One region of the Mesorhizobium sp. M0437 genome, then DNA from elsewhere that is predicted to be linked to it. Evidence: predicted binding sites of a transcription regulator. Region 1 holds the regulator's gene; the other holds the start of a gene.
What was found. Region 1 encodes LexA, which represses DNA repair genes until DNA is damaged. Its sites were predicted from a motif close to TGTTCNNNNTGTGTTCNG; they were not measured.
Positions count from the first base shown of each region.

Region 2: a site for LexA is predicted at 2,175-2,192, ahead of NKI72_RS33055 (PA0069 family radical SAM protein). Genes of this name have one in related genera too.

Region 1 is NZ_JAMYRK010000066.1:4,519-9,909, forward strand. It holds gene NKI72_RS28265 (ComEC/Rec2 family competence protein) at 1-1,982, shown strand, start outside; gene lexA (transcriptional repressor LexA) at 1,976-2,710, opposite strand; gene kynU (kynureninase) at 3,158-4,405, shown strand; gene NKI72_RS28280 (hormone-sensitive lipase) at 4,501-5,331, shown strand; gene NKI72_RS28285 (molybdopterin molybdotransferase MoeA) at 5,339-5,391, opposite strand, start outside.
Region 2 is NZ_JAMYRK010000116.1:155-5,545, forward strand. It holds gene rnhB (ribonuclease HII) at 83-778, opposite strand; gene NKI72_RS33055 (PA0069 family radical SAM protein) at 946-2,100, opposite strand; gene NKI72_RS33060 (glycosyltransferase) at 2,252-2,755, shown strand; gene NKI72_RS33065 (phytanoyl-CoA dioxygenase family protein) at 2,944-3,918, shown strand; gene moaB (molybdenum cofactor biosynthesis protein B) at 3,952-4,494, opposite strand; gene NKI72_RS33075 (4-(cytidine 5'-diphospho)-2-C-methyl-D-erythritol kinase) at 4,481-5,383, opposite strand.

The DNA of each region.
Region 1 (5,391 bases):
AAACATGGCGTGTCGGAACGCATATGCTCGGCTCCGAAATCTCGACGCGGCTGACGGGTCGCGTCGTATCGTACGAGCCCATGGCGAGCGGCCGCATCAGGCTGACAATCGATGTGATCTCAACCGCCAGGCCGACACTGCGCTACATGCCGGAACGGGTCCGCGTTTCGGCGATGAAGATACCGGCTGAGCTGACCGCCGGTTCCGAGATCACCGGCTATGTGCGGCTGCTGCCGCCGACCGGCCCGGTGCGGCCCGACAGCTATGATTTCTCCTTCGACAGCTATTTCGCCGGTATCGGCGGCAGCGGCTTTTTTCTCGGCAATCCGAAAATCGTGTCGTCGGACAGCATGCCGCTTGCCGCGCAGCTTTCTTCCGCGATCGAAGACGCGCGTGAATCCATCGCCGACCATATCCGCAGCCGCATCGGCGGTGCCGAGGGCGAGATTGCTGCTGCGCTGATCGTCGGCGTGCGCGCCGGCATTCCCGAGGAGATCAACGAAGCGATGCGGCGCACCGGCATCTACCACATCATCTCCATCTCGGGGCTGCATATGGCGTTGGTCGCCGGCACCATCATGGCGCTGCTGCGGGGTGCCTTCGCGCTGTTTCCCGATTTCTCATCGCGACGGCCGGTCAAGAAATATGCCGCGGCCGCCGCGCTTTTTTCGATTGCGGCCTACCTCGTCTTTTCCGGCATTGTCGTGGCGGCCGAACGCAGCTTCATCATGCTGGCGGTGATGCTTATCGCCGTGCTGTTCGACCGGGCCGCGCTCACCATGCGCAACCTGGCGATCTCGGCCATCGCGGTCATCCTGGTGTCGCCGCACGAGGTGGTCGGTCCGAGTTTCCAGATGTCCTTCGCCGCGACGGCGGCCCTTGTCGGCGCCTATGCAGGCTGGTCCGATTACCGCGCCGGCAGGGCCACCACGCCGCCGCCGCGGCAGTCGCCGCTACGCTTTGCCACTCGAAAGGTCCTGCTGGGCATGTGCGGTCTGGCGATGACCTCGATCATTGCAGGGAGCGCCACGGCGCTTTTCGCCATATGGCATTTCCAGCGCGTGGCGCCGCTCAGCCTGTTCGCCAATCTGGCCATCATGCCCATCGTGTCACTGGTCGTCATGCCCTTCGCCGTTCTCAGCGCGCTGGCGATGCCGTTCGGTGCGGATGGCCCTTTTCTCTATGTCATGGGCAAGGGGCTGACGGCGATGATCGCCCTGTCCGGGTGGATCTCGGAGCGCTCGCCGATCGATGCGGTCGGGCTGATTTCGCTGAGATCCGTCCTTCTGGTGACGATCGCCCTCGTCATTGCCAGCATGGCGACGACGTGGTTGCGGCTGGCGGCACTTCCTTTTGCGCTCGCCGGCTTGCTGACGACAACGCAGACACGCATACCCGACGTATTGGTCTCGGAGGACGCACGGCTGGTCGCGCTGCCGATCGGCAGCGGTGAACTCGCGGTCAACCGGGCACGCCCGAATGAGTTCACCATCGACAACTGGAAACGCGCGCTCACATCAGAGGCTATCGTCGCGCCGGAAACACCTGGAAAGAACGACCCGCAATTCGACATTGCCGATCCGGCCGACCTACCGCCGGGCATGCCGTTCATTTGCACGGACGGCCTCTGCCTTGCCAGGCATCCATCCGGCGCGATCATCGCGCAAGCCAAGGACCGCGATACTGCGCGGCCAGCCTGCGCCTTTGCCAGCTTGATCGTCATCGACGACGCCACCGCCCATAACCCCTGCTACTACGACCGGCTGGTCCTCGTCGTCACCAAACGGCAACTGGCGCGCGCGGGAAGTGCCGCCGTCTATTTCGATCCACAAGCGGCAACACGCGCCGAGATCCGCTTCGCCGTCGAAAAATCATACCGGCCCTGGCACGTGCAGCGGAAATTTTCACGCGCGGCACGGGGCCTGCCGCCATACCGCCGGGCCGACAACCCCAAAGCCGGCGCCAAGGGCGGAGCTCAGTAGCGGCGGATCAGTCCGACGAGCTTGCCCTGCACCTTGACCCTGTCTGGTCCGAAGATGCGCGTCTCGTAGGCCGGATTGGCGGCTTCCAGGGCGATCGAGGCGCCCTTGCGGCGGAACCGCTTCAGCGTCGCTTCCTCCTCGTCGACCAGTGCCACCACGATCTCACCGGGGCTCGCCGTATCGGCATTGCGGATGATCACCGTGTCGCCGTCGAAAATGCCGGCCTCGATCATCGAATCGCCTTTGACCTCAAGCGCATAATGCTCGCCGCCCATGATCATATCCGGCGGCACCGAAATCGAATGCGTCTGGTGCTGGATGGCGTCGATCGGCACACCGGCAGCGATGCGGCCCATCACTGGGATCGAAACGGCGGCGACGACATCGTCGTCATTTCCGGCTGCGGGCACGCGCGACGATGTCGGCTTGCCTTGCCGAGGGGCGCCTTGCCCAAGACTGCCCTGGATGACACTCGGCGAGAACTTGCGTGCCGCATTGAGGCCGGGGGCGATCGAGTCAGGCAGGCGTAGCACCTCCAGCGCACGGGCCCGGTTGGGCAAACGGCGAATGAAGCCGCGCTCCTCCAGCGCCGTAATCAGCCGGTGGATTCCGGATTTGGAAGCCAGGTCGAGCGCTTCCTTCATCTCGTCGAATGAAGGCGGGATACCGCTTTCCTTCAACCTTTCGTGGATGAACATAAGCAGTTCGTGTTGTTTGCGTGTCAGCATAGCGACCCCCAACAGAATCAGAAAAACAAACCCAGAACAAACACTATCTGTTCCAGTTGTGTTCCGCAACTGTTTAAAGTTTAATGAATGCGTTAAGGCTCGGGAAACAAACGACGTCCCCTACCGGCGTACCGCATTTTCACCGCCGCGAGCCTCATCGCCTTGATTCTGCTTTCGTTTGCGCCCTTCTGGCCTCCTAGAAGGCGGCACTGGCATCGGCCGTCGGTCGGCAAAAGGCACGGAATTGAACCCGTATCGACTGTGCGGTTTGGTCAATGCACCGTGAACGAAACGAACTCAAAACGCCAACCTCGGGTTAAGTCCCGGTTTCCACCGCCTGGTCAGGCTGCTTCTCGCCGGTGGAGCCTTGCTGCGCGCAACCAAGTAATGGAAGAACAGTCGATGCGTGTCCGGCGTTGCGTTGGATCTTGGGGGAGCAGACAAATCATGACAGGAATTCCCGATCTCGTGGCCATAAAGGCGATGGATGCCGCGGATCCGCTGCGCGCGATGCGCGACCGCTTTGTGTTGCCGCAAGGAGTGATCTATCTCGACGGCAATTCGCTAGGAGCTGCTTCACGTGCCGCTTTCGATGAACTGCACAAGGCCGCGACCGAAGAATGGTCGCATGATCTCATCCGCGCATGGAACACGGCCGGCTGGTTCAACATGCCGCTTGAACTTGGCGACCAGCTCGGGCGCCTGATCGGGGCCGCGGCCGGCCAGACAGTGGTCTGCGACACGACATCGGTCAATATCTACAAGCTGCTGCACGCCGCCATGGCCATGCGACCGGAGCGGCAGGTCATCGTCGCCGAGGGCGATAGTTTTCCGACGGACCTCTACATGGCCGAGGGTGTGGTTTCGACGCGAAAAGATACGCTGCTGCGCCTCTCGGGAGTCGACGCGCCGACCATCGAAGAGCTGATCGACGAACGCACCGCTGTGGTGCTGGTCAACCACGTCAACTATAAGTCGGGCGAACTGCGCGACATGCCGGCGCTGACGCGCAGGGCTCAGGAAGCCGGGGCGATGATCGTCTGGGATCTCTGCCACACTGCCGGCGCGATGCCAGTCGAACTCGACAAGGCAAACGCCGATTTTGCCGTTGGCTGCACCTACAAATATCTGAATGGCGGCCCGGGCGCGCCTGCCTTCATCTATGCGGCTGAGCGGCATCTTTCCGACATCCAGCAGCCGCTCACCGGCTGGTGGGGCCATGCACGGCCCTTCGCCTTCGAGCCAGGCTATGCGGCCGGCACCGGCATCCGCCGGTTTCTGTGCGGCACACAGCCGGTCCTGTCGATGCGCACGCTGAAGGGCGCGCTCGACATCTGGAACGATGTCGACATGACGGCGGTGCGCAAGAAGAGCATCGCGCTGGCGGATCTGTTCATCGAGCTTGTCGAGGCAAAGTGCGGCACTTACGGGCTCACGCTCGAAAGCACGCGCGATGGGGAAAAACGCGGCAGCCAGATTTCATTCATGCATGAGCATGGCTACCAGGTCATGCGCGCGCTGATCGAACGTGGCGTGATCGGCGATTTTCGCGCGCCATCGACCATGCGCTTCGGCTTCACCCCGCTCTATGTCGGCTATGCCGATGTCTGGCAGGCCGCCAAAGTGCTTGAGGACATCCTGCACACCGGTGCGTGGAAGGATGCGCGCTTCGCCATCAAAGCAGCTGTCACTTGAGATTGATGCGAGAGCTGGAATCGTGAGGCTGGCGACGACGCGCCGCGCGATGCTTACGGCTACGCTGCAGGGCCATATGCCAGGGAGGGCGCAGGGTGTTCGAACGTCACATTGCCGATTGGGACAACGCCTATGCCAACAGCGCCAACATAGCCGGCAGCGATCGCTGGCCGGCGGCCTGGATCGAGCCCGCGCGGGTTTTCCGCGACGTGCTTTCGACCGAGGGCAGGGCGCGGCTCGACATGGCCTATGGCGACAATCCACGCAACCGGCTCGATCTTTTCCTGCCGGCCATCAAGCCCAAGGGACTCGTGGTGTTCGTTCATGGCGGCTACTGGATGGAATTCGACAAGAATTTCTGGTCGCATCTTGCCGCTGGCCCTGTTGATCGCGGCTATGCGGTGGCGATGCCGTCCTACACGCTCTGTCCGCAGATACGCATTGGCGGCATCGTCAAGGAAGTCGGCGCGGCGATCGGCAAGGCGGCGGCGATCGTTGCAGGGCCGCTGATGCTGACCGGGCACTCGGCCGGCGGCCATCTTGTTAGCCGGATGGTTACGGCGACGACGCCGCTGGCGCCCGAAGTCGTCCGGCGCGTTCGTCATGTAGTGTCGATCTCGGGGGTGCACGATTTGCGCACTAAAATGCGCACCGGCATGAACGAGACGCTGGCGATCGATGAGGCCGAGGCGCAGGCCGAAAGCCCGGTGCTGCTGCGCCCGATGGACAAGGCCCGCCTGACCTGCTGGGCCGGCGGCGGCGAGCGCGCTGAATTCCTGCGTCAGAGCGCGTTGCTGGCCAACATCTGGATCGGCCTGGGTACCGCGACCAGCTCGGTGGTCGAGCCTGACCGGCATCATTTCAACATCATCGACGGTTTGGCCGATCCAGACCATCCGCTGACCCGGACCTTGATTTCGGAGTGAGGCAGGTTCAGCGTAGCATCAGTACGTCGCAGGGGGAGCCCGCCGCCGCGGCAGGCGCGA
Region 2 (5,391 bases), on a different contig from region 1:
AACTCCAGAACGTACCGACCCCCTCTGTCGCCTTTGGCGACATCTCCCCCTCGAGGGGCGAGATCACACCTTGCCGAATCGCTCAATCCAAACCCGAAAAACCCTCTTCCTCCAGCACCTCGGTGCCGCCGAACCGGAACGGTGCGAAGGAGGCGCGGTGCAGCCGTGCCACTGGCCCGTGCAGATCGATCGCCGTGCGATGGCGGACAGTGGCGTAGCCCATATGCAGTTCGAAGCCGTAACGCGCATGATGGCTGCCGCAGCCGCACATCATGCGGTCGCGCATCACCTTGGCGACGATCGAGGCTGCGGCGATCGACTGCGAGCGCTGGTCGCCCTTGATCAGTGCTTTGCCCTCGCAGGGCAGGCCGGGCGGCACGTCGCGGCCGTCGGCCAGTGCCAGCTTCGGCCGGATTGACAGGCCGGCCACGGCACGGCGCATCGCCTCCAGGCTGGCCTTGAGGATGTTGGAGGCATCGATGCCTTCGGCGCTGACCGAGGCCATCGATACGGCGAGCGCGGAGCCGAGGATTTTCAGGAACAGCGCCTCACGCTGCAAATGCGTCAGCCGCTTGGAATCGTCGAGGCCGTCGGGGATGTTGGCGGGATCGAGCACCACCGCTGCCGCCACCACCGGCCCGGCGAGCGGGCCGCGGCCGGCCTCGTCCATCCCCGCCACCGGCCAAAGGCCTTCGGCCATCGCCCTCGTCTCGAACGAGAAGTCGGGTTTCTCGACGATTTCGAAGAGAAGCGGAGAATCGGAACGCGGGCGAGCCATGGTGCGGCGAGGTTCGCATCGGCTCCGATTCTCCGCAAGTCCCCTCCGGGTCGGGCGGGGCACCGGACCAGGAGGGGGCTACCGTCTGCAAGCCCGGGGACAGGACAGGCCGGACGGGATTTTTCGCCTGCTGCGGCCGCTTCAAGCGGCTGGCGCGAGACGCTTTGTCACAGCAGCATCAGCTGCTCGGTAGCCTTGGCGGCGGGGACGAACTGGTCGGTCCTGAGCGAGCGCCGCTCGGCGTTGAGGCCGAGCCGTTTGGCAGCTATCTCGAAACGCCGGCCGATCTGCCAGGCATAGGGACCGGAGCCTTTCATGCGCTTGCCCCATTCCGAATCGTAGTCCTTGCCGTCGCGCATCGAACGGATCAGCGACATGACGTGGCGATAGCGGTCGGGATAGTGGCGCAGCAGCCAGTCCTTGAAGATCGGCGCGACCTCCAGCGGCAGGCGCAGCAGCACATAGCCGGCCTCGCGCGCGCCCGCTGCCTGCGCCGAATCGAGGATGCGCTCCATCTCCGGGTCGGTCAGTCCGGGGATGATCGGCGCGACCATCACCGAGGCCGGAATGCCGGCATCCGAAAGCTGCCTGATCGCCTCCAGCCGCTTGGTCGGCGTCGACGCTCGCGGCTCCATCGTTCTGGCCAGCATCCTGTCCAATGTCGTCACCGACAATGCCACCTTGGCCAGCCCGCGTTCGGCCATGCGTGACAGAATGTCGATATCGCGTGTCACCAGCGCCGACTTGGTGACGATGCCGACCGGATGGCCGCGCGCCTCCAGCACTTCGAGGATCTCGCGCATGATCCGGTATTGCTTCTCGATCGGCTGATAAGGATCGGTATTGGTGCCGATGGCGATGGTGCGCGGCTGGTAATTATCCCTGGACAATTCCTTGTCGAGCAGCCGCGCCGCATCCGGCTTGGCAAACAGCTTCGATTCGAAATCCAGCCCCGGCGACAGGCCCATGAAGCTGTGCGTCGGCCGCGCGAAACAATAGACGCAGCCATGTTCGCAGCCGCGATAGGGATTGATCGAGCGGTCGAAGGAGATGTCGGGCGATTCGTTGCGCGTGATGATGGTGCGCGGCTTCTCGACCTGTACCTCGGTCTTGAACGGCGGCAGCTCCTCCAGCGAATTCCATCCATCGTCGAACACATGCCGGCTGACCGGCTCGAAACGGCCGGACGGATTGATGCCCGCCGACCTGCCGCGATTGCGGTCCGGACGGACACGCATGCCGCTCTGCTCGATCATCGCATTCGCCATTTCGGCCCTGCCAGCGCCGAAGGCTGCAATATCGGCACGCACGATCTGTTCCATCTTGGCCCTTTCCCAGGGACTGTCCGCCCGCTGTCGAATCGCTCTGCTCATGAATGTATTCCTATCGTATCGATGAGAACAAAGCAAGAACTTTCTCGCGGTGCGCCGCAAAAACTGGCGCTGCCCACCGCTTTCCGCTATTCGGCTAAACATGCTCAGCGTCCTGATCGAAACCCTGAATGACGAGGAGGGCCTTGCCCGCACGCTCGCCTCGCTGATCGGCGGCGCGGTCGAAGGCGTGGTGCGCGACGTTCTCGTCTGCGACACCGGCTCGACCGATCAGACGCACCGCGTCGCCGAACATGCCGGCTGCCACTATGTCAGCGGCGGCATCGCCGCCGGCATCAGGCAGGCCAAGGGCGACTGGCTGCTCTTGCTGGAACCGGGCGCGCGGCTGGGAGAGGGCTGGATCGACGAGGTCGCCGCCCATACCGCCAGGCAAACCATGGCGGCGCGGTTCTCGCGGGCACGCGGCAGCCGCACGCCGTTCCTGTCGCGCGTCTTTGCCGGAAATCGCGCTCTCGCCGAAGGCTTGGTGATCAGCAAGCGTCAGGCCGCGGCGCTGTCGAAGAACGCCCGCAGCGCCGAAGCGATCGCCCGCGGCCTGGCGACCAGGAGGCTCCACGCCGAGATCTGGGTCGCGCCGCGGAAGTGACGGCTTACCGTCCCGGTTATGGGAACTCCGCCCAAGCACATTTTCTGGCGGGTCGTCGTTTATTGTGCATTGCACAAAATCTGGCCGGGGGTTACCATTCCCCGCGATATGGGCGAATAGGGTTTGGGGTGTGCCGGAGCGGCGACGACTAACGTCGATGCTGTTCCCTCGACATTTTGAGGACCCCGATGACCCTTTCAAGCCCTGACAAGTCCGGCGCTGCAAGCCTCGAGGCGATCGCACGAAACGGCGGCACGCTGCGCCGCATCGCCGCCCGCATCCCGACCTATCTTTCCGACCTTCGCGAGAATCCGGCATGGCTGCCGATGTTCATGCTGGCCCGCACCATGCCGGCGCGGCGCCTGCACTGGCGCGGTGCAAAGCCCGTTCCGCCGGCGCGCAATGTCGGTGAAACGATGTTCGCCGGCGTCGATCGCGATGCCGTCGTCGGCGCGCTGCGGACGGAGGGGCTCTATTCGGGCCTGATGCTGCCGGCCGCCATCCATGAGGAGATTGTCCGCTTCGCCGAGCGCACGCCATGCTTCGGCAATTTCGACCGTCGGCTGGAATTCCTGCCCGAAAAACACGCCGATGCCGAAAAGCATTTCGGCCGCCCGCTGCTCAGCGGTCACTATTTCGAACGGGTCCTCGACTGCAACGCTGCGGTCGCCGTGCAGCGCGATCCGCTGCTTCTCGATATCGCAGCGCACTATCTCGGCAGCCAGGCCAAGCTGATCACCACCCGCGTCTGGTGGAGCTTTCCGACCGGTGGCGTCTCGGACGCCGACAAGAACATGGCCTCGCTCGGCAAATACCATTTCGACCTCGACGACTGGCGCATGCTGAAGTTCTTTTTCTACCTGGTGCCGGTCGACGCCGACACTGGGCCGCATGTCTATGTCCGCGGCTCCCATAACCGCCGCATCCTGAAGCATCAGCTGACGCTGCTGGTCGGCCATTCGGCGGAAGAGGTGCTGGGCGTCTACGGCGAGCAGAGCCCGGTCACGCTGACCGGGCCGGCCGGCCTCGGCTTTGTCGAGGATCCGTTCGGCTTCCATATGGGCACCGTGCCGACGCTCACGCCGCGGCTGATGATGGAGGTTGGCTTCGGCGTGTCGCCGCCGTCGCGCCGGCGTTTTCACGGCGAGCCGGTCATTCGCTAAACCGAGGTCGCTTGGCTGATACTTCGGTTCGTCTCAGCCGCGCCGCAAATGCTCGTCCAGCCGCGGCATGATCTCGACGAAGTTGCAGGGCATGTGCCGATAGTCGAGCTGCGGCTTCAAGATGCCGTCCCAGGCGTCCTTGCAGGCGCCGGGCGAGCCCGGCAGCACGAAAACGAAGGTGGCGTTGACGACGCCGCCGGTTGCCCGGCTCTGGATCGTCGAAGTGCCGATCTTGTCGTAGGAGATGCGGTGGAACACTTCGGAAAAGCCGTCCATGCGCTTTTCGAAGATCGGCTCCAGCGCTTCCGGCGTCACGTCGCGGCCGGTGAAGCCGGTGCCGCCGGTGGTGATGACGACATCAATCGCTTCGTCCCTTGACCAGCCCAGGACCTTGTCGCGGATCTTGTCGCGGTCGTCGGTGACGATGTCGCGGGCGGCCAGGACATGGCCGGCCTCGGCAATGCGGTCGGCCAGCGTCTGCCCGGATTTGTCGTCGGCGAGGCTGCGCGTATCGGAAACGGTCAGTACTGCGATGTGCACGGGAACGAAGGGGCGGCTCTCGTCAATCCTGGCCATGGGCATCAACCTCCGATGTCACGCTTCGCGTCGCCGCGACAAACCAGTCGGGATGGCGGCTGCGAATATCGACGGCCGCGCGCTTGGCCACATTGCCGGTCTCGAACAGCCCGAAGCAGGTGGCGCCGGAGCCGGACATCCTGGCAAAACCGGCTCCGGCCTTGTTGAGCACGGAAAGCGCCTTGCCGATCGCGGGCTGGATTGCGCGCGCCGCAGGCTCGAGATCATTGCGGGTGATCTCCAGCCAGTTGCGGATGCTGTGGAAGTCGAGGTTGCGCGGCAGCGGCGGCAGTCCCGCATTGTCGCGGCGGCCAAGCGCTTCGAACACGTCGGCCGTCGAGACGGCAGTGCCGGGATTGACGAGCACCAGACCCAGCGCCGGGAAACCCGGCACGAGCGTCAGCTCGTCGCCGATGCCGCGGGCTATCAGCGGCTTGGCTGCGAGGCACATCGGCACGTCGGCGCCGAGCGACAGGCCGATCCGCGCCAGTTCGGCATCGCCGATGTCGAGGCTCCAGGTCTGGACCAGGGCGCGCAGCACAGCCGCCGCATCGCTCGACCCGCCGCCGACACCGGACGCGACCGGCAGGTTCTTTTCGAGCCTGATGGCGACAGCCGGTGCGTGCTGGGGACCGGCCTCGCGCCGCAGTGCATCGCGCGCTCTCACCACCAGATTATTGTCGTCGACAGGCACCGCGGAGGCGTATTTGCCGGACATGGAAAACCCATCGCTGTCGGCAAGTTCCGTTTCGATGCGGTCGCCGAAGCGCGTGAACACAGCCAGGCTTTCGATCGTGTGATAGCCGTCGGCGCGCTGGCCGGTGACGTGCAGCGCGAGATTTATCTTGGCGTGCGCATGCGACGCCCGGATGCTGGCCTCGGCGTTCACTGGCTCGG